DNA from 2 places in the Stenotrophomonas sp. TWI1149 genome. Region 1 is predicted to be linked to the other one. Evidence: riboswitches for the same ligand, from Rfam matches in the RefSeq annotation. Region 1 holds a riboswitch; the other holds the start of a gene.
The links. A riboswitch is a leader RNA that binds a small molecule or an ion and turns the genes downstream of it on or off. The one in region 1 is predicted to bind glycine.
Positions count from the first base shown of each region.

Region 2: linked by a shared signal. The riboswitch ahead of gcvP (aminomethyl-transferring glycine dehydrogenase) and the one ahead of ABE424_RS09755 (trimeric intracellular cation channel family protein) in region 1 are both predicted to bind glycine.

Region 1 is NZ_JBDJLB010000007.1:64,174-76,439, reverse strand. Features, by position in the region: gene ABE424_RS09765 (MdtB/MuxB family multidrug efflux RND transporter permease subunit) at 1-98, opposite strand, end outside; gene ABE424_RS09760 (MdtA/MuxA family multidrug efflux RND transporter periplasmic adaptor subunit) at 95-1,255, opposite strand; gene ABE424_RS09755 (trimeric intracellular cation channel family protein) at 1,700-2,317, opposite strand; glycine riboswitch at 2,410-2,501, opposite strand; glycine riboswitch at 2,510-2,603, opposite strand; gene ABE424_RS09750 (GIY-YIG nuclease family protein) at 2,648-2,917, shown strand; gene ABE424_RS09745 (ribonuclease E inhibitor RraB) at 3,005-3,349, shown strand; gene ABE424_RS09740 (nuclear transport factor 2 family protein) at 3,403-3,837, shown strand; gene ABE424_RS09735 (NAD(P)/FAD-dependent oxidoreductase) at 3,886-5,178, opposite strand; gene ABE424_RS09730 (NYN domain-containing protein) at 5,341-6,102, shown strand; gene ABE424_RS09725 (glutathione S-transferase) at 6,179-6,799, shown strand; gene ABE424_RS09720 (primosomal protein N') at 6,813-8,993, opposite strand; gene ABE424_RS09715 (hypothetical protein) at 9,431-10,435, shown strand; gene ABE424_RS09710 (DUF3106 domain-containing protein) at 10,428-10,991, shown strand; gene ABE424_RS09705 (MATE family efflux transporter) at 11,111-12,266, shown strand, end outside.
Region 2 is NZ_JBDJLB010000006.1:228,487-240,752, forward strand. Features, by position in the region: gene ABE424_RS09305 (glycosyltransferase family 39 protein) at 1-159, shown strand, start outside; gene ABE424_RS09310 (phosphatase PAP2 family protein) at 380-1,030, shown strand; gene ABE424_RS09315 (phosphoethanolamine--lipid A transferase) at 1,027-2,679, shown strand; gene ABE424_RS09320 (M2 family metallopeptidase) at 3,082-5,064, shown strand; gene ABE424_RS09325 (hypothetical protein) at 5,202-5,588, opposite strand; gene ABE424_RS09330 (multidrug effflux MFS transporter) at 5,660-6,883, opposite strand; glycine riboswitch at 7,164-7,265, shown strand; gene gcvP (aminomethyl-transferring glycine dehydrogenase) at 7,354-10,233, shown strand; gene ABE424_RS09340 (amino acid permease) at 11,017-12,266, opposite strand, start outside.

The DNA.
Region 1 (12,266 bases):
GGCAGCAGGCGGTAGGCCATCACGCCGGACAGCAGCAGCGCCACCATCAGCAGCGTGGTCGCGACCGGGCGCTCGATGAAGGGGCGCGAGAGGTTCATGCGCCGGTCCGCGGCGGGTCCTGCTCCACCACCTCGACCTTGGCGCCGTCGCGCAGGCCGTCGATGCCTTCCACCACCACACGCTCGCCGGCGTTGAGTCCTTCGCGCACCGAGACGCGCTCGCCATCGGCCGGGCCGAGCACTACGTTGCGCAGGTGCGAGGTGGCATCGGCGGCGATCACGTAGACGTAGCTGCCCTTGCTGCCGAACTGCACGGCCGCGTTCGGAATGACCACCGCATCGCTGCTGCTGACCTGGAGGCGCACGTTGACGAACTGGTTGGGGAACAGCGACTCATCGGCATTGGCGAACTGCGCGCGCAGCTTCAGCGTGCCGGTGGCGGTGTCGATGCGGTTGTCCAGGCTGGAGAGCACGCCGTCGCCGAGCGCGTTGCGCTCTTCGCGGTCCCAGGCTTCCACGGTCAGCTGCGGATTCGCGCGTGCCGCGGCGACCACCGCCGGCAGGTCCGGCTCGGGCACGGTGAACAGCACGCTGATCGGGATGGTCTGGGTGATGGTGGCCAGCGGTTCGGTATCGCCACTGCGGACCAGGTTGCCGACGTCCACGTTGCGCAGGCCCATGCGCCCGGCCACCGGCGCGGTGATGCGGGTGTACTGCAGTTGCAGGCGTGCTTCATCCACGGCCGCCTGGTCGGTCTGGCGACGGCCCTGCAACTGGCGCACCTTGCTCTGCTGATCACTCAGGTCCTGCGCGGAGACGAAGTGCTTGCTCTGCAGTTCCGTGAAGCGCTTGAGCTGGCTCTCGGCGTTGTCGAGCTCGGCCAGGTTCTGCTGCTGGGTGCCCAGCGCACGCGACAGCTGTACCTGGAACGGGCGCGGATCGATCTCGGCCAGCAGCTCGCCGGCCTTGACGTGCTGGCCCTCGGAGAACGCCAGCCGCAGCAGCTCGCCATCCACGCGGCTGCGGATGCCCACCGTATGCAGCGGCGTCACCGTCCCGAGCGCCTTCAGGCGCACCACCAGGTCTTCCTGCGTTGCGGTGGCCACGCGTACCGGGGTGGCGGTGCTCGCAGGCGCGGCCTCGGCGGTCGGCGCGGGCGACAACACCCGCCAGGCGATCACGGCGGCGGCCAGTACGGCCACGACCAACAGCGGTTTGAACAGACGACGGGAACGCGAGGGGAGCGGGGCAGACATGGGGCATCCTGCGCGTACGCCACACGGCGAACGCGTCCATGGTTTACCGGCCCGTGGGGGCAGGCGGGGCGAAGTGGGGTTGTCTGGCGGGGCCGCTGGTCGAATGCCGCAGCGTGGCTGGATACCGACCCGGGAGGGGCGGGGGCGTCATGGTACCGCGTGTGGGTGCCTGCACTCACATGCCCTTGGTCATGGGGCAGGGCCCGGGTGGATGGGTGCATTGCGTCATCCGACCAAGGTGGTCACGGGAAGGCGCATGCATGCCGTCGGTAGGTACCGACCGTTGGTCGATACACGCCGCCACCCGACCAACGGTCGGGTGCTACCGGTGCATTGAACGTGTGTCAGGCCACCCGACCAACGGTCGGGCGCTACCGGTGCATTGAACGTGTGTCAGGCCACCCGACCAACGGTCGGGTGCTACCGGTGCATTGAACGTTCCGTTCAATGCACCTCGTCGCGGTACACGAACTTCGGCATTTCCCATTTGAAATGGATCGCCAGCAGGCGGAACAGGAAGCCGCCGCCCAGGCACCACAGCGTCGCCGCGTTGAGCGACACGCCGAGTTCCAGCAGCGCCAGGTACGCCGCACCGGTGAGCAGGGTGATCACCGCATACAGTTCTTTCTGGAAGATCAGCGGCACCTCGTTGCACAGCACATCGCGCAGCACGCCGCCGAACGCACCGGTGAGCATGCCGGCGATCAGGATGATCGGCACGGTGTGCCCGCCCTCGCGTGCGACCGCGCAGCCGATCAGGGTGAAGGCGATCAGTCCCAGCCCATCGAGCACCAGGAAGGTCCGGCGGAAATGATGCATCCAGCGGGCGACCCAGGTGGCGATCAGTGCCGCGCAGATGGTGAAGCCCAGGTATTCCGGATGTTTCACCCAGCCCAGCGGGTAGTGGCCGAGCACGATGTCGCGCAGCGAGCCGCCACCGAGCGCGGTGACGCAGGCGATGATGACCACGCCGAACAGGTCCATGCGGCGGCGGCCGGCCGACAGGGCGCCGGTCATGGCTTCGGCCGAGATGGCGATGAGGTAGATCAGGGAGAGCAGCATGGGGGTGGCTCCGGGGACACGGCAGGCGGGGACGGAAAACGCGCACGCGTCACGCCAGCGCTGCTGCACTGTCGTGGGTGGGATTCCGTTGCCGCTCCCGCTGTCCTTTTGCCTGAGAGTTCGGTGGCCAAGGCCACGTGCCCCTTCGGCGGGTCATTGAAGACCTCTCTCCAGATCGGCGTGTCGGATGCATGGTTGGTGGCTGTGCAGCCACCGGCCTGAGCGATTATGGGAGCCTGCGCCTTCGGCGGGCGCCAGCGCGGCGCCTCTCTCCTGCATCCGGGGCGGATTCTAGCAGCCGCCGGGCCCGCTCCGGGCGATAATCCCGGTATGCCCGCTGAACCCGCCCTCTGGTACCTGTACCTGCTCGAATGCCGCAACGGCAGCTATTACGCCGGCATCAGCAACGACGTGGACGCGCGCTTCCAGGCCCACCTCGCCGGTAAAGGGGCGAAATACACGCGGGCGAACCCGCCGGTGAAGGTGCTGGCGATGCGCGCCTACCCGGACCGCGCGGCGGCCTCGAAGGCCGAGTGGCAGCTCAAGCGGCAACCACGGGAGCGCAAGCTGGCGTGGCTGGCGCTGCCCGATCCCACGTAGCGCCGCGCGCGGGTTGTTCGGGGCTCCGCTGGCGGCATACCATCGAGCCATCGTTCGTTGATCCGCTTGCCCAAGCCCTGGAGTGCCATGTCCCGCGATCTGTCGTTGTACCCGGAAGATGAAAATGGCGATGTGCTCTGGAACATGCTGCAGGACGGCGACGATCTGACGATTCCGCGCGAGGTGGATTTCGCGTTGATCTTCCCGACCCAGGACGTGGCGATCGCCTTCGCCGTGCACCTGCTCAAGAACGACCAGAAGGTGTCCTTCGCCGCGTACGAGGGCAACGATGAGTTCCCATGGCAGGTGGTGGTGCATCCGCTGATGCTGCCGACGCACCAGAACATCTCGGGCTTCGAAGGCCTGCTTGCCAGCGAGGCGGTCTCCTACAGCGGCCAGGTCGACGGCTGGGGATGCCTGTCGCAGGGGTGAGCCACCGCAACGCGGCGTGATCCGTTCGAACGTCCCCCTGCCGGAGAGAATCGATGTCGACGTTGTCCCTGATGCTCGCGGTTGCCGCGGCCGCCACACAGGCGGCCCAGGGTCCTGATCCGGCCACGCTGGCCGCCATCGAAGCAACCTGCTTCGACTATGTGGATGGGCAGCTGGAAGGAAATCCCGAGCGCGTGGCGCGCTCGCTGCACCCGGACCTGGCCAAGCGCGCGATCCTGGGCGATACGCCGGACGAGCGGCTTGGCCTGCGCCGGATGTCGAAAGAGGAACTGGTCGGGTTGACCCGGGCCGGCGCGCTGAAGACGCCGAAGGCCGCGTGGAACCGGCAGTGCAAGGTGCTCGATGTCGTTGGCAACGCCGCCTCGGTGCGGCTGGAAACCCCGTGGTTCGTGGATTATTTCCACATGGGGCGGTTCGGCGAGCGCTGGGTGATCGTCAACGCGCTGTGGTACAGCAAGCCGAAGTGAGCGATGGCAGCCAGGTGCGTCCGGCTGCCACTGTTGCGGCACGGACGATCAGGGCGTCGGCGGTCGTTTCGGCCGGCGATCATCCTGCGCATCACCGAAGATGATCCGCGCGCTGCGCTGGTAGCTCCAGTACGCCACCGCCCAGTTCAGCAGCACCACGACGCGGTTGCGGAAGCCGATCAGGAAGAACACGTGCGCGGCCAGCCAGAACCACCAGGCCAGCACGCCGGAGAGCTGCAGGCGTCCGAGGTGGACGATCGCGGCCATGCGGCCGATGGTCGCCAGGTTGCCGAAGTCCTGGTAGTTGAACGGGCCCGGCGCAGGCTTGCCGGCCAGGCGTGCCTGGATCGTGGTCGCCACGTGCTTGCCCATCTGCTTGGCCGCCGGCGCGACGCCGGGCACCGGTTTGCCGTCGGCCTGGGTCAGTGCGGCGAGGTCGCCGGCGACGAAGATCTCCGGGTGGCCGTCCAGCGTGAGATCGGGCTGCACCGGCACGCGGCCGGCGCGATCCAGTGGGACGTCCAGCGTACGCGCCAGCGGTGAGGCGGCGACACCCGCGGCCCAGACCACGGTACGAGCCTCGACGAAGCGGTCGCCGAGCTGGAAGCCTTCGGCATTGATGTCGCTGACGGGGGTGCCGGTGAGCACTTCCACGCCCAGCTTCTCCAGCTGCCGACGCGCCTTGAGCGAGAGCACCTCGGGGAAGGTCGACAGCACGCGCGGGCCGGCCTCGACCAGGCGGACCTTGGCCGAGGCGGGATCGATATGGCGGAACTCATTGCGCAGCGTGTGCCGTGCGATCTCGGCCAGGGTGCCGGCCAGTTCCACGCCGGTGGGGCCACCGCCGACCACGGCGAAACTGAGCCACGCCGCTTTGCGCGCGGGATCGGGTTCGGCTTCGGCGCGCTCGAAGGCGAGCAGCAGCTTGCGGCGCAGCGCGATGGCATCGTCCAGCGTCTTCAGGCCCGGCGCATCGGCGGCCCATTCGTCGTGGCCGAAGTAGGCATGGGTGGCACCGGTGCACAGCATCAGGGTGTCGTAGGCGATCTGCGTGCCATCGGCCAGGGTCGCGGTGCGCGCCGCCTTGTCGATGTCGGTCACTTCGCCCAGCCGCACTTCAACGTTGCGCTGGTCGCCGAGGATGTGGCGCAGCGGCGCGGCGATATCCGGGGCCGACAGGCCCGCCGTGGCCACCTGGTAGAGCAGGGGCTGGAACAGGTGGTGGTTGCGACGGTCCACCAGGGTGATGCGCACGTGCGCCGAGGCGAGGGCGCGGGTGGCCCAGAGGCCGGCAAAACCACCACCGATGATGAGCAGGTGGGGCGTGGGATCGCGGGTCATGCTTCACTCCTTGGCGGGCGCCGGAGGGGGGCGGCGCAGGTCGTCTCGTGATGCGGCCCATGGTCGCACGTGAAGCGCGATGTTCACGTCGATGGCCGATACTGGGTTCAGGGGCCATCGCGCTTGCCCGATGGCCGATCCGATCCCACGCTGGAGACCGAGATGTCCGAACCGGAAAAGCGCATCGCCCTGCTGATCGATGCCGACAACGCGCCCTCGTCCAAGATCGATGCGGTGCTGGCCGAAGTCGCCCGCTACGGCGTGGCCAATGTCCGCCGCGCCTACGGCAACTGGAAGAGCCCGCGCCTGAAAGGGTGGGAATCGGTGTTGCACGAATACGCGATCCGCCCGATCCAGCAGTTCGCCTACAGCCGCGGCAAGAACGCCTCGGACATGGCGATGGTGATCGACGCGATGGACATGCTGTACGCCCGCAATCTGGACGGCTTCGCGATCGTCTCCAGCGACGCGGATTTCACCCCGCTGGTGATGCGCCTGCTGACCGACGGGGTCAAGGTATATGGCTTCGGCGAGAAGAAAACGCCGGAGCCGTTCGTCAACGCCTGCTCGAAGTTCACCTACATCGAAGCCCTGGGTCAGCCGCATGCGGCCGATCAGGAGGTGGAGCAGGACAACGAGGAAACCCGCCCGCGCAAGAGTGGCCCGGAGCTGCGCAACGACACCCGGCTGGTGCAGATGCTGCGGCGCGCGGTGACCTCGGCCGAAGCCGAGGATGGCTGGTCGCACCTGGGCCCGGTCGGCAGCCAGATCGGCAACCAGGCTTCGTTCGATTCGCGCAATTACGGGTACGGCAAACTCAGTGATCTGCTGGCCGCGACCGGCCTGTTCGAGATGAAGAAGGACGGCAAATCGACCTATGTGCGCGCGCTGCCCAAGAAGAGTGCGGCGAAGGCGGCGAAGTAACGGCGTGCGGTTGGGCGTATCGTAGCGGCACCGCGCGACCCCGGTGCCGCGCATCGCCCGCTACGAGAGTCCGACCATGCTGAAAATCTGGGGCCGTCGCAATTCCAGCAACGTGCGCAAAGTGCTGTGGTGTGCCGAGGAGATCGGGGCGCCGTACGAGTCGATCGAGGTCGGCGGTGCATTCGGTGGCACGCAGTCGCCGGAATACCGTGCGATGAATCCCAACGGGCTGGTGCCGGTGATCGAAGACCACGGCCTGCCGCTGTGGGAGTCCAACACGATCGTGCGCTATCTCTCCGCGCGCTACGCGCTGGGCACCTTGTACCCGGAAGACGTGGTGGCGCGCGCACAGTCGGAGAAGTGGATGGACTGGACCACCTCGACCTTCGCCGGGGTGTTCCGCGATCTGTTCTGGGGCACGCTGCGGACGGCCCCGGCCGACCGTGACGAGGCCCGTATCGCGGCGGCGCTGGTGCGCTCCGGCGAGCTGCTGGCGATGACCGATGACGCGCTGTCGCGGCAGCCGTATCTGTCCGGCGAGCAGTTCGCGATGGGCGATATCCCGCTGGGCGCCTTCATCTATGCCTGGTTCGAGATGCCGATCCAGCGCCCGGACCTGCCGCATCTGGCGGCGTGGTACGAGCGGTTGAAGCAGCGGCCGGCGTATCAGCGTGGGGTCATGACGGCGTTGACCTGATCGGGTTGCCGGCCTAATACAGATCCATCGGATCCACATCCAGCGACCAGCGCACCTTGCGTGCCTGGGGCAGCGCGGAGATCTGCGGCGTCACCTGATCCAGCACGCCATGCAGTGGACGCCGGGCGGGTGAGGACAACAGCAGCTGGGTGCGCTGGTAGCCGGCACGGCGGGGCATCGGTGCCGGCATCGGGCCGTAGCGTTCCACGGCGGCATCGTCGGGAATCAGGGCACGCACGGCACTCAGCATCGCGTTGGCATGCTCCACCTGCTGCGCTTCGGCACGCAGCAGCGCCAGGTGCGCGAACGGCGGGAAACCGGCCGCTTCGCGCTGCTGCAGTTCGGCCTCGGCGAAGGCGTGGTAGCCGCCGTTGACCAGCGTCTCCAGCAGGGGATGCCCGGGGTGATGCGTCTGCAGCCAGACCTCACCGGCATCGACCGCGCGCCCGGCGCGGCCGGCGACCTGGATCAGCTGCTGCGCGAGTTTTTCGCTGGCGCGGAAGTCGGCCGAAAACAGGCCTTCATCGATCCCCACCACCACCACCAGGGTCAGCTTCGGCAGGTCGTGGCCCTTGGCCAGGATCTGCGTGCCGACCAGGATGCCCGCGCGATTGCCGAGCGAGGCCAGCTGGGTTTCCAGCGCATCGCGCTTGCCGGTGGTGCCGCGGTCGATGCGGATCACCGGGAAGTCCGGGAAGGCTTCGACCAGGTGTTCTTCCAGCCGTTCGGTCCCGATGCCCTGCGGCTGCAGCGCGAGGCTGCCGCAGTCCGGGCACGCCAGCGGCGCGGACTGGCGTGCGCCACAGTGGTGGCACTGCAGGCGGCGGCCGCCGGCGTGCACGGTCATCGGCGCATCGCAGCGCTGGCACGGTGCGGTCCAGCCGCAGTCGTGGCAGAGCAGCACGGGGGCATAGCCGCGGCGGTTCTTGAAGACGAGCACCTGGTGCCCGGCCTGCAGGTGCTGGGTGATGCCGGCCAGTACTTCCGGCGAGAGCCCATCGCGCAGCGGCCGTTTGCGCACGTCGAGCACGCGGACTACCGGCGGACGCGCCGCGCCCGCGCGCTGCTTCAGGCGCAGGTGGGTGTACCGCCCGGCCTGCGCGTTGTGCAGCGATTCCAGTGACGGCGTGGCGCTGCCGAGCACCACCGCCACGTCCAGCGCCTTGGCGCGTACCAGCGCGAAATCACGCGCGTGGTAGCGGATGCCGTCCTGCTGTTTGTAGCTGCCGTCGTGCTCCTCGTCGACGACGATCAGGCCCGCATTCGGCAGCGGGGTGAACACCGCCGAACGCGTGCCGACGATGACCTGTGCTTCGCCCCGCGCGGCGGCCGCCCAGACGCGGGCACGCTCGTTGTCGTTCAAGCCCGAGTGCAGCACATGCACCGGAATGCCCAGGCGGTTGCGGAAGCGCGACAGCGTCTGCGGGGTCAGCCCGATCTCCGGCACCAGCACCAGCGCCTGCTTGCCCCGCGCCAGGCAGGCGACGATCGCCTGCAGGTAGACCTCGGTCTTGCCGCTGCCGGTCACGCCATCGAGCAGGTAGGCGGCAAAACCGTCGGCGGCGGTGATCGCGGTGATCGCCTCGGCCTGTTCGGCATTCGGGGCAGGGCCGCTGGCCGGCGATGCCACGGCCGGTGCGTGCGCCAGCGCGATCCGTTCGACGAGACCGCGCTTGGCCAGCGACCGGGCAGCGCTGCGCCAGTCGTCCATCAACGTATCCAGCCGGTCTTCGTCCACTACGCCCTCGGCCAGGCATTCGGCCAGGCGCTGCGGGCGGGTACCGCTGCGCAGCCTGGGCTGCGGGTCGCGGCCAGCGTCCGTCAACTGCCAGCCCCACTGATGGGTATCCGGCACGGCCTCCCCGCGCCGCAGCGGGCCAGGCAGGGCGGTGCTGATCACTTCGCCCAGGGGGGCATGGGTGTAGCGCGCCAGCCACTGCAGCGAGCGCCACAGCTCGCCGGTGACCAGCGGGGTGGTGTCGATCCACTCGATCGCCGCCCGCAGGCTGCCCGGGTCCTCCATCTGGCCGATCCCCGCCACCACCCCGACCAGCTCCCGGGAGCCGAACGGCACCCGGACCCGCTGCCCGGTCATCGCCGGATCCGGGGCCGGGCCGGGCGGCGGGGCGTAGTCGAACAAGTGCGGCAGCGGCACCGGGAGGGCGACGCGCAGGGTCGAAGACGAGGAGGTCATCGGGTCAGTGTAGCGGGCGGCGGCGGACCCGATCACGCCCATTCACCGTCTCAACGGGGTGCGCGCCGAATCATAAATCCCACCTAAATATCCGACTTGATTGGAGATTCAGGCTTATCCACATCTTCTGTGGATAAGTCTGTGTGCCGTTGCGTATGTGACCGCCCTGCGTCAGGAACTTCCGACGTTCTTCTCAGGTTGGTCAAAAAATAGCCAAGCGACAATGATCAATGAAAACAACAAGATAGCTGTGAAACAAAGTTGAAACAGACTTGACGCGGGGCTCACGTGTGGTTCTACCCCGGTTTTCCGTGGTGCTGTGCACAACCTTTTGCGCCGGAAGGCTTTGCGGACCGTGGCCGCTCACAGGAAATGAACATCCGCGCGCCGCTGGAGTGACGCAATCGCTATCATTTCCACACAATGATGGAGTTGCTATGACGGCTGCGCCCGCCCCTGTTTCCTCTACCGCAGCCGGCGCGCTGTCGGCGTTTCTCCGTGGCGTTGAACGCCGCGCCCTGGTCGTGGCCGAGCTGCAGTGCGGCGACCCGACCGTCGCCGAGCAGGCCCTGGTCGCGGTCATGCGGGCGTTTGCCGGGATCGCCAGCGACCTGCCCATGGTCCAGTGGCCGGAGCGGTTCTGGTCGCTGCTGGTGCACCGCGCGCCGCTGCGCGCGCCGGCCGCAGGCCGTTGGCCGTCGCCGCTGGAACATCTGGCTGGCCTGACCCCGCCGGCGCGGCTCGCGTTCCTGCTGCGGATCGGTGGCGGTCTGGACGAAGCGGCGGCCGCACAGATCCTGGATCTGCCGATGGCCGATTACCAGCACGCCCTGGCCGATGCCTGCCCCCGCGATGCCCATGGCAACCCGGATGCCGCCGGCTGGCGCGCTCTGGCCGAGCAGGTCCAGCTGCGCATCCGCGATCTGCCCGCCAGCCGGCTGCAGCGCCTGCAGCAACCGGTCGCGGCGCCGGCCAGCCAGCAGCCGGATGCCGCTTCCTGGCGCACCCCGGTCAAGTCCGATGCGCCCGCCCAGCGCCGACCGGTCAGGCGCCCGCGTGGCCGTCGCTTCCCGTGGAAGGGCGTGCTGATCGTGGCTGTCACCGCCGGTGTGCTGCTTGGCGGCGCGGCGTGGTGGAAACACGCGCGCCAGGCCGGCGGGCCCGAGGTGGCGACCCCCGAAGGCGCGGTTGCCGATGCGGGGCCGGTCACCGTGGAAGCGTTGCCTGCCGACGACCTGCCGACCGTGGCCCCGATCGCGTCGCCGTACGCTGCCAGCGATGCGGCAATGCTGGCCGATCCGGACCTGCCGACCGCCCGCGATGCCGATCTGTACGCGTGGTTCGCCGCCGGGGGGCCCGTCCCGGTTGACGAATCCCAGGCCCAGCCCAGCCGCCCCGAACCCGCTACCGCCGGCCTGGAGACGGCTGCCGCCGATGAATAAGCCTGCCTTGCTGCTGATCGCCCTGGGACTGTCGAGCGCCGCCAGCGCCGCCCCCAACCGGGTCGAGGTTCCCCTCGCCGTGCCCGCGCCGACCAGTGCCACCGCGCCGGCCATCCCGGCGACGCCGGCGGCGCTGGACCCGGCCAAGCTGCGCGAGCTGCGCAGCCGCTATGCCGCCTGGCAGGCCATGGGCGAAAGCGAACGTGCCCGCGTCCGTGCCGCCGCGGCGCGGGTTGCGGCGCTGCCCCCGGCCCAGCAGCAGGCGCTGCGCCAGCGTTTCGCCGAGCAGGACCAGCGCTTCCGCGACGGCTGGCTGCTCGGCCCGCAGCTCGGCCACGAGTTCACCAAGCTGCAGGGCCTGTTCGGCTATCTGCCGGCCGAGCAGCGCCCGACCGCGTTGGCGGTGCTGCGCCAGCTCACGCCGTCCCAGCTCACCCAGTTGACTCTGGTCGCCCAGCGCACCCCGCCGCAGGATCGCGACCGCGTCCGCGCCGAGTTCCTCGGGGTGGCCCCGGGTGCGCGCGACAGCTGGCTGCGCGAACACGTCGGCCACTGACGGCATCGCCCCGTTTAGCTGAAAGCGCGGCTTTTCGCCGGCCGCGCGCGTAAGATGTCGGGCCGCAACCCGGTGCCTGTGCCCTCCGCGCGCGACCGCAGTTGCCGTCTGTGACGTCCATGTCTACCGCTTCCTCCACGCCGCGCCTCTCCCGGGAAGTGCGCGCCACCGGTCTGCTCGCGCTGCCGCTGGTTCTGGGCCATGTTTCCACCGGCCTGATCTCCTTCGTCGACAACGTGATCGCCGGTCACCACGGCACCCACACGCTCGCGGCCGTCACCATCGGCACCGCACTGCTGTGGCTGCCGATGCTGATCCCGATCGGCACCCTGATCTCGCTGACCGCCTCGGTCTCGCAGCTGCACGGCGCGGGCCGCGAGCGCGAGATCGGTCCGTTGTTCCGGCAGGCGTTGTGGCTGGCGCTGGGCCTGGGCCTGATCATGTTCACCTTCCTCACGGTGGTGCCGCCGCTGCTTCCGGCGTTCGGCATCGCGCCGGACATCGTGCCCGGCGCGACCGCGTTCCTGCATGCGGTGCGCTGGGGTGGCCCGGCGCTGACGCTGTACTTCTGCATGCGCTACCTGAGCGAGGGCATGCACTGGACGCTGCCGACGATGCTGCTCGGCTTCGGCGGCCTGTTGGTGCTGGCGCCGCTGGGCTACGTGCTCTGCTACGGCAAGCTCGGATTCCCGGAGCTGGGCGCCGAAGGCCTGGGCATGGCCTCGGCGATCATGATGTGGCTGCAGGCGCTGTGCTTCGCCGGGTACCTGTGGAAGACCAAGCGCTTCGCCCACCTGCAGCTGTTCTCGCATTTCGAGGCGCCGCGCTGGAGCGCGATCTGGGACCTGCTGCGGACCGGCCTGCCGATCGGCATCACCGTGCTGATGGAAGGCGGGCTGTTCATCGTCACCGCACTGCTGATCGGTCGCCTCGGCGCCACCGAAGCGGCCTCGCACCAGATCGCGATCAATGTCGCCCAGCTGTGCTTCATGATCCCGATGGGCGTGGCCGAGGCCACCACGGTGCGGGTCGGCCATGCGGTCGGCAGCGGCAACGGGCTGGGCGTGCGCCGGGCGGCGATCGCCGGGTTGCTGATCATCCTGGGCACACAGACGCTGTCGGCGCTGGTGCTGCTGTTCGGCCATGACGCCATCGTCGGCGTCTACACGAACGATCTGGGCGTGGCCGCACTGGCCTCGACCCTGCTGCTGTATGCGGCGGCGTTCCAGTTCCCGGATGGCATCCAGGTGCTCTCGGCCGGCGCGCTGCGCGGGC
Region 2 (12,266 bases), on a different contig from region 1:
CTGGATGAAGCGATCAGTCCCTGCGTGGACCCCGCGGCCGTGATCGAGATCGGCAGCGCGAACCGCAACCGCTGGCTGCTGTTCCCGGGCACCGCGTGGCAGGCCGACTGCCACGCGGCGGTGACCGCGACCGACACCGCGCAGGACGAGGAAGACTGAACGGCCGGTCGCGCTTAACCGGCGGCCAACATCGCTCCGACCGCTCTCCGACACCCCGCTGACGACCATGGCGCCGGAATCTCCGCCGGCCCCTTTGTCCATGTTCCCAGCGTCCACCGTTGCTCTTTCCTCCGCGCCCGTTGCCACGGCCACGCCGGGTTTCCTCCGCAACCACCTCTGGGCTCCGCTGGCGTTGACCCTGCTCGCCAGTGCGGTGCTGATGGGCGCCGGGGGCGACCAGTGGCTGGCCGACCAGTGGTATCGCCTGGAAGGCCAGCAGTGGGCGCTGCAGAACGCCTGGCTCACCACGCATCTGATCCATCAGGCCGGCAAATGGGCCAGCAGTGTGGCGGCGCTCGTGGCGATCGTGCTGTGCTTCCACGCGTGGCGCAGCGAGCGTGCGGCCGGGTGGCGCTGGCCGCTGCTGTACCTGGTGCTGGCGGTCGCGCTGGGCACCGGTCTGGTCTCGCTGCTCAAGTCATTCACCAACATGGACTGCCCGTGGGATCTGACCCGCTACGGCGGCACCCGCGCGTTCATCGGCCTATTCGCCACCCGCCCACCGGGCATGCCGCGCGGGGTGTGCTTCCCGGGCGGGCACTCCAGCGCAGGCTTTGCATGGATCAGCCTGTACTTCTTCGCCCTGATGGTGCGCCCCGCCTGGCGCTGGCGCGGCCTCGCGGTCGGCCTGCTGGCCGGCGGCGTGTTCGGGATCTCGCAGCAGCTGCGTGGCGCGCATTTCCTCTCGCATGATCTGTGGACGCTGGCCACCTGCTGGGGGGTGTCGCTGGCCCTGTACCTGCTGGTGGAACGCATCCGCGTGCTCGAACGCAGCGCGGCGCCCGTCAGTGCGCAGGGAGACGTGGCATGAGCGCCGCCCTCCCGCGTGCTACACGCTTCCCGGCGCTGGCCACCCTGCGCGCCTGGCGCCCGCAGTGCACCACCGAGACCCTGATCCTGCTCACCAGCGTGTTCTTCGCGGTCGCCTGCAACGGCTTGTTCTGGCACAGCGCGATGGCGACCCACCCGGGCAGCATTGGATTCGCACTCTCGCTGTTCCTGTTCCTGGTCGGCGCGCACAGCCTGCTGATGGGGCTGCTGGTCTGGCGCTGGAATGCCAAAGTGGTCCTCAGCGTGCTGCTGATCTGCACCGCACTGGCTGCGCACTACATGGGCAGTTACCACATCTATCTGGATGCGGACATGCTGCGCAACGTGCTGGCGACCGATCACAAGGAAAGCCGGGAATTGATCACGCCCACCCTGATCCTGCCGTTGCTGCTGTTGGCCTTCGCACCCATGCTGCTGCTGTGGCGCGTGCAGCTGCGCCGGCGCACGCTGGGCGCGGCGCTGCTGTGGCGTATCGGTTTTCTGCTGCTCTCGGCGTTGATCGCCTTCGGCGGGGCGATGCTGTCCTTCCAGGAAATGTCGTCGCTGATGCGCAACCAACGCGAAGTGCGCTACCTGGCCACGCCCGGCAACGTCCTGCTCGGCCTGCCCAAGGCACTGCGCGGTGACAATCCGATCCAGCGCGCCCCCAAGCTGCCGATCGGCATGGATGCCAAGGCGACCCCGCATGCCGCCGGCAGCCGCCCGCGCCTGCTGGTGATCGTCATGGGTGAAACCGCGCGCGCGCAGAACTGGGGGCTCAACGGCTACACCAGGCAGACCACGCCGGAACTGGCCCAGGCCGGGGTGATCAACTTCCCCGACATGCATTCGTGCGGCACCAGCACCGAAGTCTCGCTGCCCTGCCTGTTCTCGCCCTACGGTCGCCACGACTACGACGAGAAGAAGATCCGCGCGCACCAGTCGCTGTTGCACGTACTGGACCACGCCGGCATCGCCACGTTGTGGCGCGACAACCAGTCCGGTTGCAAGGGCGTCTGCGAGGGCCTGGAGATGCAGGCACTGGACGATGCCAAGCACCCGACCCTGTGCACCAACGGGCGCTGCATGGATGAAATCCTGATCGACGACCTCGCCGCCCAGGTCCGCGCCAGACCCGGCGACCGCGTGGTGGTGCTGCATCAGCTGGGCAACCACGGGCCGAGCTACTTCGAACGCTATCCGGCACGCTTCCGCCGCTTCACCCCCACCTGCGATACACCGGACCTCGGCAAGTGCAGCCGCGCGCAGATCACCAACAGTTACGACAACGCGCTGCTGTACACCGATCACCTGCTCTCGCGCACGATCGGCACCCTCAAGGGCATGGACGACTACGACACCGCGATGATCTACCTCTCCGATCACGGCGAATCGCTGGGCGAGAAGGGTCTGTACCTGCATGGCGTTCCGTACGCGATCGCGCCGCAGGAACAGACCCGCGTGCCGATGACGATGTGGTTCTCCCCGTCCTTCGCCGCCAACCGTGGGCTCAACCTGGCCTGCGTGCGGGAGCGCGCGGGCAAGTACACCGATCACGACAATCTGTTCCCGTCGGTACTCGGACTGATGCAGGTCAAGACGTCGGTGTATGAACGTGACCGGGATCTGTTTGCGTCGTGCGAGGTTTGATCCGTTCGGCGCATAGGGTCCGGTGCCTTCAGCGAAGAGCTGCCCAGCTTTTCGGTCTTCCGTTTGGGTCGAGGCAGGCAAAGGCAGAACATTCGCTGAGACAGCCAACCTTCGCTCTGAGCGCCGTTGTTGTTCCCATGAGCACCGACCCACTGTCGACGGGGCGGTGTGGGTGGGTTGGCGGGACCGTTATGCGCCATGGATGGCGCATATCGAGCCCCCATGGACGGGTTCACGGCGGGTCCCGACAACCCACCCGCACCGACCCAAACCACGATGCAATGACTCCTCGCCGTTGACGTTGACGTTGACGATTGAACCGAACCCTGCTGCCCTGCCCCTTGCGGTGCGCCCGGCGCTTCACTAGCCTTCGCCGGTCTGTCACCACCCAAGGATGTGCCCGTGAACCACCGCCCGCTCCTGCTGGCCCTGGCAGTCAGTGCTGCCGCACTGACGCTGGCGGCCTGCCAGAAGGAACCGTCCCCCGCCGATGCACCGGCTGCGGGCGCCACCCAGTCCAAGGAAACCGCGGACCAGTTCATCGCCCGCGTCAACGCCGAGTACAAGGCCATGTACCCGGAAATGACCTCGGCGCAGTGGCTGTCCTCCACCTACATCAATGACGATTCCGAGCGCGTCGCGGCCAAGGCCAACGAACGCTGGCTCACCGTCCTCAACGGCTGGATCACCCAGGCCGGCCAGTACGACGGCCAGCCCATGAGCGAAGACACCAAGCGCCAGATCCACCTGCTCAAGCTGATGACCTCCATGCCCGCCCCGCGCGACCCGGCCAAGCTCTCCGAGCTGACCCGCATCGCCAGCCGCATGGAAGGCGCCTACGGCTCCGGCAAGTACTGCACCGACGAAGCCAACCCGCAGACCTGTCGCCAGCTCGGCGATCTGGAACAGGTGCTCGCCCGCAGCCGCGACTACGACGCGCAGCTCGACGCCTGGCAGGGCTGGCACGGCACCACCAAGCCGATGCGCGCCGATTACGAACGCTTCGTCAGCCTGGTCAATGAAGGGGCCAAGGAAATGGGCTTCGCCGACGCCGGCCAGATGTGGCGCAGCGGCTACGACATGCCCGCCGACCAGATCGGACCGGAAACCGACCGCCTGTGGGACCAGGTCAAGCCGATGTACGAGCAGCTGCACTGCTATGCACGTACCAAGCTCGACGCCACCTACGGCAAGGACAAAGCCGAGGTCAACGGCGGCCTGATCGCCGCGCACCTGACCGGCAACATGTGGCAGCAGGACTGGTCCAACCTGTGGGACCAGCTGGAACCGTACCCCGGCGCCGGCAACCTGGACATCACCGCCGCACTGGAAAAGCAGTACCAGACCAACCTCAGCGGCGCGTTGGCCAAGGCCGGCAGCGGCGCGAACGTGGAGGCGCTGTACAAGGCGCAGCGTGAGGCCGAACTGCGCACCGCCAAGCAGATGACCGAGCGCGCGCAGGACTTCTACGTCTCGCTCGGCATGCCGGCCCTGCCGAAGTCGTACTGGGACAAGACCCAGTTCATCAAGCCGCTGGACCGTGATGTGGTCTGCCACGCCAGCGCGTGGGACATGAACATGGACGGCGACGTGCGCACCAAGATGTGCATCAAGCCCAACGAAGAGAACTTCACCACGATCTACCACGAGCTGGGCCATATCTATTACGACCTGGCCTACAACCCGCTGCCGCCGTTGTTCCAGGGCGGCGCCAACGACGGCTTCCACGAAGCGATCGGCGACACCATCGTGCTCGCGATGACGCCGCAGTACCTCAACTCGATCGGCCTGGTCGACACGCCGCAGGAAAGCCGCGAAGCCACCATCAACGCGCAGATGCGCATGGCCCTGAGCGGTGTGTCGTTCCTGCCGTTCGGCCTGATGATCGACCGCTGGCGCTGGGGCGTGTTCGACGGTTCGATCACCCCGGACCACTACAACCAGGCCTGGTGGGACCTGAAGGCCAAGTACCAGGGCGTGGCCCCGGCCAGCGCGCGCGGTGAGGAATTCTTCGACGCGGGTGCCAAGTACCACGTGCCGGGCAACACCCCCTACACCCGCTACTTCCTGGCGCGCATCCTGCAGTTCCAGTTCTACAAGGGCCTGTGCGATGCGTCCGGCTACAAGGGCCCGCTGCACCAGTGCAGCTTCTACGGCAACAAGGAAGCCGGCCAGAAGTTCTGGGCGATGCTGAGCAAGGGCGCCAGCCAGCCGTGGCAGGCCACGCTGAAGGAAATCACCGGCGGCGACAAGCTCGATGCCGGCCCGATGATCGAGTACTTCACCCCGGTCAACGAGTGGCTCAAGCAGCAGAACCAGGGCCAGATGTGTGGCTGGCAGGCTCCGACGGCCGCGGCTGCACCGGTGGCCCCCAAGGCACCGTAACGGCTGCCGCCGGGGCCCGCCCGGCGACAGCGGTAAAACGAAAAACCGGCCGCAAGGCCGGTTTTTTTATGCGCACATCGGGGACTGCAGCCGGGGGACGGGCACGGCCACCCAACGCATCCGCGCAGGGCGCGGCGTTATGACTTCGGTTTCAGGGCTGCCGCCAGCTCGACCTTGAACTGCTCGAAATCCATGCCGTCCGCTTTCGCCTCGGCATGCGCGGCGTCCTTCAGTGCATCCGAATACACCAGGCGCACCGGCGTTCCCTGGCGTTCGTGCAGTTCGGCGGCCTGCATGATCAGGGCCAGCACCCGCGCCGCGCTCGGCGTCTGGCCGGCGATGCGACCATCCATGCCCAGCACCCACTCGCCGTCCCGGCGGACGATGCCGGCCAGCAGCGTGCGCTGCTGGTCCCGCAGTTCGGCATGCGGCTCAACCGGCGTGGCGGTGGCCTGCTCGCGGTTGGCGGCCTGGGTTTCGCGGCGCCGGCGGATGTCGCGGCGCAGTTTGGAGGTGGTCGACATGGGAAAATCCGGACTGCGTCAAAGCGCCAAGGATACCGCACGGCCCCTGGCGGGCCTGTGCGGCAGGGGGGTCACTCGATGGGCGTCAGTACTTCACGGCGGCGCTCGGCGTGCCGCTCCCAGTACCAGAAGCTGCCACCGATGGCGAAGAACGCCGCGTAGCCCAGGGCCAGATGCAGGGGGTTGCTGCTGAGCATCGGCGAGACCACGCCGGCCACCACCGTGTTGATCATCAGCTGGATGAACATCTGCATGGACGAGGCCAGGCCGCGCTGATGCGGATACATGTCCAGCACGGCCAGCGCCAGGATCGGGAAGATCAGCGCCATGCCGACACCGCCCAGGAAGATCGGCATCACCGCCCACGGCAATGCGATCTGCGGCACCGACACCACGTAGCCGAAGTTCAGCAGCGCCGAGACCGCGCACAGCGCGAAGCCGATCGCGATCTGCCGCTGCGGCACGATCCGCCCGGCCATGCGACCGGACAGGAACGAGCCCACGGTCATGCCGCCGATGGTCGGAATGAACAGCCACGCAAAGCCGCCCTCGCCCAGTTGCAGGTGCTGCATCACGAACACCGGCGCCGAGGCGATGTACAGGAAGATGCCGGAGAAATTGAACGCACCGGCCGCGGCCAGGCGCAGCAGGCGCGGGTTGGATCCCATGCGCGCGTAGCTGCGCAGCAGTTCGCGCATCGACAGCGGCGTGCGTGCTTCCACCGGGTGGGTTTCGGGCAGCCACTTGCTGGTGGCCAGCAGCAGCACCACGCCGAACAGCACCAGGAACCAGAAGATCAACGGCCAGTCGCCGCCGCCCAGCAGGATCCAGCCACCGATGATCGGCGCGATCGCCGGCGCGACACCGAAGATCATCGAGACCTGGCTCATCAACCGCTGCGCATCGGCACCGTGGTACAGATCACGGATCACCGCGCGGCCCACGATCACGCCGACACCGGCGGTCACGCCCTGCAGCGCGCGGAACACCAGCAGCGTGGTCATGTCGCGCGACAGCGCACAACCAATCGAGGCGCCGATGAACAGCACCAGCCCGCCGATGATCACCCGCCGGCGGCCGAACGCATCCGAGAGCGGGCCGTGCGCCAGGCTCATCAGGCCGTAGAACAGCAGGTACACGCTGATGGTCTGCTGCACCGCGACCTGGTCCACCTGCATGCGGTCGCCCAGCAGCAGGAAGGCCGGGAAAATGGTGTCGATCGAGAACGGACCGAACATCGCCAGGCCTGCAAGCAGCAGGGCCAGACGGCGGGTCGAGGGTGAGGCGGGCGTCATGCGGGCTTCCGTCAGCGGCCGTGCGCAATGCGCGGCGGGCGCCAGCCCGGTACGGGCGGCGCCAGATGAATACGAGGATCCAGCGATCATAGGCCTTTGCCGCGCCCGGCACCATGCCCGGGGGCACGTTTCCGGGGTTCGGATGGCCCCGTATTCATGTGCTGGAAAGGCCCAGCGGCCGAAAGCGCTGGGCTATAATCGCCGGGCTACATGGTGGGAGAAGCGGACACCCGCTGCCGAAGGCGCAACGCCCGTAATCGCTCAGGCCCGATACCACCCGCATCAAAACTCTGGAGAGACCGGCGAATGCCGGCGCCGAAGGGGCACGAAGCACGCAGATGCGCGCTTTTAAACTCTCAGGCAAAAGGACAGAGGGGCACCCAGGAAGACCGCAAGGTCCGGTGGATCGCTGTCGCCCGCGACGCGCCCTGGCCCGACCGCCTTCCGAACGTGCGTGCCCACTCTCCGAGATGCCAGCCATGTCCCAGAACACCCCCTCCCTGCGCGAGCTTGAACACAGCCACGCGTTCGTCGAACGCCACATCGGCCCCAACGACGCCGAAATCGCGCAGATGCTCGACGTGGTCGGCCACGCCTCGCTGGACGCGCTGACCGATGCGATCGTCCCGGCCGGGATCAAGTCGCCGGCACCGCTGGACCTGCCCGAGTCGCTGACCGAAGTGCAGGCACTGGCCAAGATCCGCGCCATCGCCGACAAGAACCAGGTCTTCCGCACCTTCATCGGCCAGGGCTACTACGGCACGCTTACCCCGAACGTCATCCTGCGCAACGTGCTGGAAAACCCGGCGTGGTACACCGCCTACACCCCGTACCAGGCCGAGATCTCGCAGGGCCGCATGGAAGCGCTGATCAACTTCCAGACCCTGTGCGCCGACCTGACCGGCATGGAGATCGCCAACGCCTCGCTGCTGGATGAAGCCACCGCCGCCGCTGAAGCGATGACGCTGGCCAAGCGCTCGGCCAAGTCGAAGTCGGACACCTTCTTCGTGCACGACGCGGTGCACCCGCAGACGCTGGAACTGCTGCGCACCCGCGCCGAGCCGATGGGCATCGTGCTGCGCGTGGGCACCCCGGCCGAGGCGATGGACGCCGAAGCCTACGGCGTGCTGCTGCAGTACCCGGATACCTTCGGCCATATCGGCGACTACAAGGCGCTGGCCGATGCCGTGCACGCGCGCGGCGGCCTGGTCGCGGTGGCGACCGACCTGCTGGCGTTGACCCTGATCGCCGCCCCCGGCGAATGGGGCGCGGACATCGTGGTCGGCAACTCGCAGCGGTTCGGCGTGCCGTTCGGCTTCGGCGGCCCGCACGCCGCCTTCATGGCCTGCCGCGATGCGTACAAGCGCTCGATGCCGGGCCGCCTGATCGGCGTCTCGGTCGATGCGCAGGGCAATGCCGCCTACCGCCTGACCCTGCAGACCCGCGAGCAGCACATCCGCCGCGAGAAGGCGACCTCCAACATCTGTACCGCCCAGGTGCTGCTGGCGGTGATGGCCTCGATGTATGCCGTGTACCACGGTCCGGAAGGCCTGACCCGCATCGCCCGCCGCACCCACCGCCTGGCCGCGATCCTGGCCGCTGCCCTGCGCAGCGCCGGCGTCAACGTGGGCGAGCACTTCTTCGACACCCTGCACGTCAAGGACATCGACGCCAAGGCGATCCACGCCAAGGCCGCCGCGGCGCGCATCAACCTGCGTGCGATCGACAGCGACGCGGTCGGCATCAGCCTGGATGAAACCGCCACCCGCGCCGACATCGTCGCGCTCGGCCAGCTGTTCGGTGCGACCGTCGACGTGGACGCACTGGATGCGGCCACCGCCGATGCGTTGCCGGCCGATCTGGTGCGCACCAGCGCCTTCCTGACCCACCCGGTGTTCAACACCCACCACAGCGAACACGAACTGCTGCGTTACCTGCGTTCGCTGGCGGACAAGGACCTGGCCATGGATCGCACCATGATCCCGCTGGGCAGCTGCACCATGAAGCTCAACGCCACCGCCGAAATGATCCCGGTGACCTGGCCGGAGTTCGCCAACATCCATCCGCTGGCCCCGGCCGACCAGGCCACCGGCTACAAGGAACTGATCGACGGCCTCGAAGCGATGCTGGTCGAGTGCACCGGCTACGACGCGGTCAGCCTGCAGCCGAACTCCGGTGCGCAGGGCGAATACGCCGGCCTGCTGGCGATCCGCGCCTACCACCGCTCGCGCGGCGAAGGCCACCGCGACGTCTGCCTGATCCCGGATTCGGCGCACGGCACCAACCCGGCCTCGGCGCAGATGTGCGGCATGAAGGTCGTGGTGACCAAGACCGATGCCAACGGCAACGTCGACCTGGACGACATCCGCATCAATGCGGAGAAGTACAGCGACCGCCTGGCCGCGCTGATGATCACCTACCCGTCCACGCATGGCGTGTTCGAGGAAGAGGTGGTGGACATCTGCGAGATCGTGCACAAGCACGGCGGCCAGGTGTACACCGACGGCGCCAACATGAACGCCCTGGTCGGCGTAGCCAAGCCCGGCAAGTGGGGCTCGGACGTGTCGCACCTGAACCTGCACAAGACCTTCTGCATCCCGCACGGCGGCGGCGGCCCGGGCGTCGGCCCGTGTGCGGTCAAGTCGCACCTCGCCCCGTTCCTGCCGAAGGTGCTGGGCGGCGAAGGCGATGTCGGCATGGTCAGCGCGGCCAGCTTCGGCAGCGCCTCGATCCTGCCGATCAGCTGGATGTACATCACGCTGATGGGCACCGCCGGCCTGCGCAAGGCGACTCAGGTCGCCCTGCTCAACGCCAACTACATCGCCAAGCGCCTGGCCCCGCACTTCAAGACCCTGTACACCGGCCGCAACGGGCTGGTGGCACACGAGTGCATCCTGGACGTGCGTCCGCTGGAGAAGACCTCCGGCATCGGCGCCGAGGACGTGGCCAAGCGCCTGATCGACTTCGGCTTCCACGCTCCGACCCTGAGCTTCCCGGTCGCCGGCACGCTGATGGTGGAACCGACCGAAAGCGAATCGCTGCACGAGCTGGATCGCTTCATCAACGCGATGATCCAGATCCGCGAGGAAATCGCCGCGATCGAAGACGGCCGCCTGGATCGCGAGGACAACCCGCTCAAGCACGCCCCGCACACCGCCACGGCGGTCTCGGCCAGCGAGTGGGCCCACGCCTACCCGCGCGAGCTGGCGGCCTTCCCGCTGGCCAGCCTGCGCCAGCAGAAGTACTGGCCGCCGGTGGCGCGCGTGGACAACGTCTACGGCGACAAGAACGTGATGTGCGCCTGCATCCCGGTCGATGCGTACAAGGAAGACGAGGGCGTGGAGGTCTAAGCCCTCCTGCCCTGAGGCAACAGCAGACGGCCCGCGCAAGCGGGCCGTTTTTGTTATGGGCTGCTGCCGACTCCCCGCCTCCCGACTCCCGGTTCCCGCGCGCTTTTGAAGGAGAGCGGCCCTCAGATTCTGCAGGCTGGGCGGGGGTGTGTGGGTTCGCGGGACACGCCGTGAATCCATCCATGGAGGCTCATGTCGCGCCATCCATGGCGCTCATGGTCCCGCCAACCCACACACCCCCGCCCCTCGACAGTGGGTCGGGCGCCTATGAGAAAACAAACGCAGATGCTGCGCGACGGAGACGAGCGTCAGTACGTCATGCAGTCGTCGCGTCACGTTGCAGTCAATCACCTAGGCATCAGCATCAGCATCTGCATCGACGTTGGCGTTGGCGTTGGCGTTGAGCACTGAGCATCGTGCGTCGTGCGTCGTGCGTCGTGCATCGTGCATTGAGCGCTGAGCGCTGAGTATCCAGATTCGAGAAGCGAGCAGCGCAGCGCCAGCTTGGCTGCGTTCTGCGTTGGGCTTTCCCTTGCCCACCAGCCCCCTGTCAAAGGGTGGGCACGGGTGGGTTGGCGGGACCGTATGCCGCCATGGATGGCGGCATACGAGCTTACATGGACGTACTTGCAGCGGGTCCCGACAACCCACCCGTGCCCGCCCAAGCGAGCGGAGGCTTAAACCTGCGGCTGTTGGCTGTTGGCTGTTGGCTGTTGGCTGTTGGCTGTTGGCTGTTGGCTGTTGGCTGTTGGCTGTTGGCTTTTGGCCGTTGGCTGTCGGCCGTCAGCTGCCCCGACCAGCACGCACCCGACGCGAAATCTCACTGCTCGCCGCAATCACCACCGTCAGCGCCGCCATCGACAGGAACTGCACCCGCGTGTGCGCCTCGGACAGCAACAGACCGAAGATCAGCGCCAGCACCCCCAACCCGAACACCGTCAGATACGGATACCCTGCCATCCGGAACGGCAGACGCGTCCCATCGCGGTTCGCACGATGGCGCAGGATCAACTGGGACAACAGCGAAATCGTCCACACCAGCAGACACGTCGAACCCACGATATTGAGCAGCACCGGCAGCACCTTGTCCGGGAACAGCAGCTCCATCACCGTCGCCGCGAAACCGAACAGCACACTGGCCAGCACCGCGATGATCGGCACCTGGCGCGGGTCGGCCCAGCCCAGCACCGCCGGCGCCTCGCGACGCTGCGCCAGCGAATACATCATCCGCGACGCACCGTAGAGATTGGCGTTCAACGCCGACAACAGCGCGATCACCGCGATCAGCGTGATCGCCGTCGCCGCGCCCGGAATCTTGGCCGCTTCCAGCACCGCCGCGAACGGCGACTTCAGCGCCTCGCTGGTCCACGGCACCACCGCGATGATCACGCTCAACGAGCCGATGTAGAACACCAGGATGCGCCAGGCCACGGTGCGGATCGCCCGGGCGATGCTGCGCTCGGGATCCTCGGTCTCGGCCGCGGCCACCGCCACGATCTCGGTGCCGCCAAAGGCGAATATCACCACCAGCAGGGCCGCGCCGATGCCGGCCAGCCCCGTGGGCATGAAGCCGCCGTGCTCCGTGAAGTTGCGCAGGCCCGGCGAGGCCACGTCCGGCAGCCAGCCCATCAGCAGCGCCACGCCGATCAGGATGAAGCCGACGATCGCGGCGACCTTGAGGATCGCAAACCAGAATTCGAACTCGCCGAAGTTCTTCACTCCGAGCAGGTTGATCGCGGTGAAGAACAGCATGAAGGCCAGCGCCGCCATCGGGACCGGAATCGCCGGCCATACCGTGGCGAGCAGGCCGGCCGCACCGACCGCCTCGGCGGCGATCACGATCACCAGCTGCACCCACCACAGCCAACCCACCGTTGCGCCGGCGGTGGCCCCCATCGCGTCGGCGGCATACACCGAGAACGCACCGCTGGTCGGCTTGGCCGCGGCCATTTCGCCCAGCGCGTTCATCACGATGATCACCAGCGCGCCGGCGACGAGATACGACAACAGGACCGCCGGGCCGGCGGCCTGGA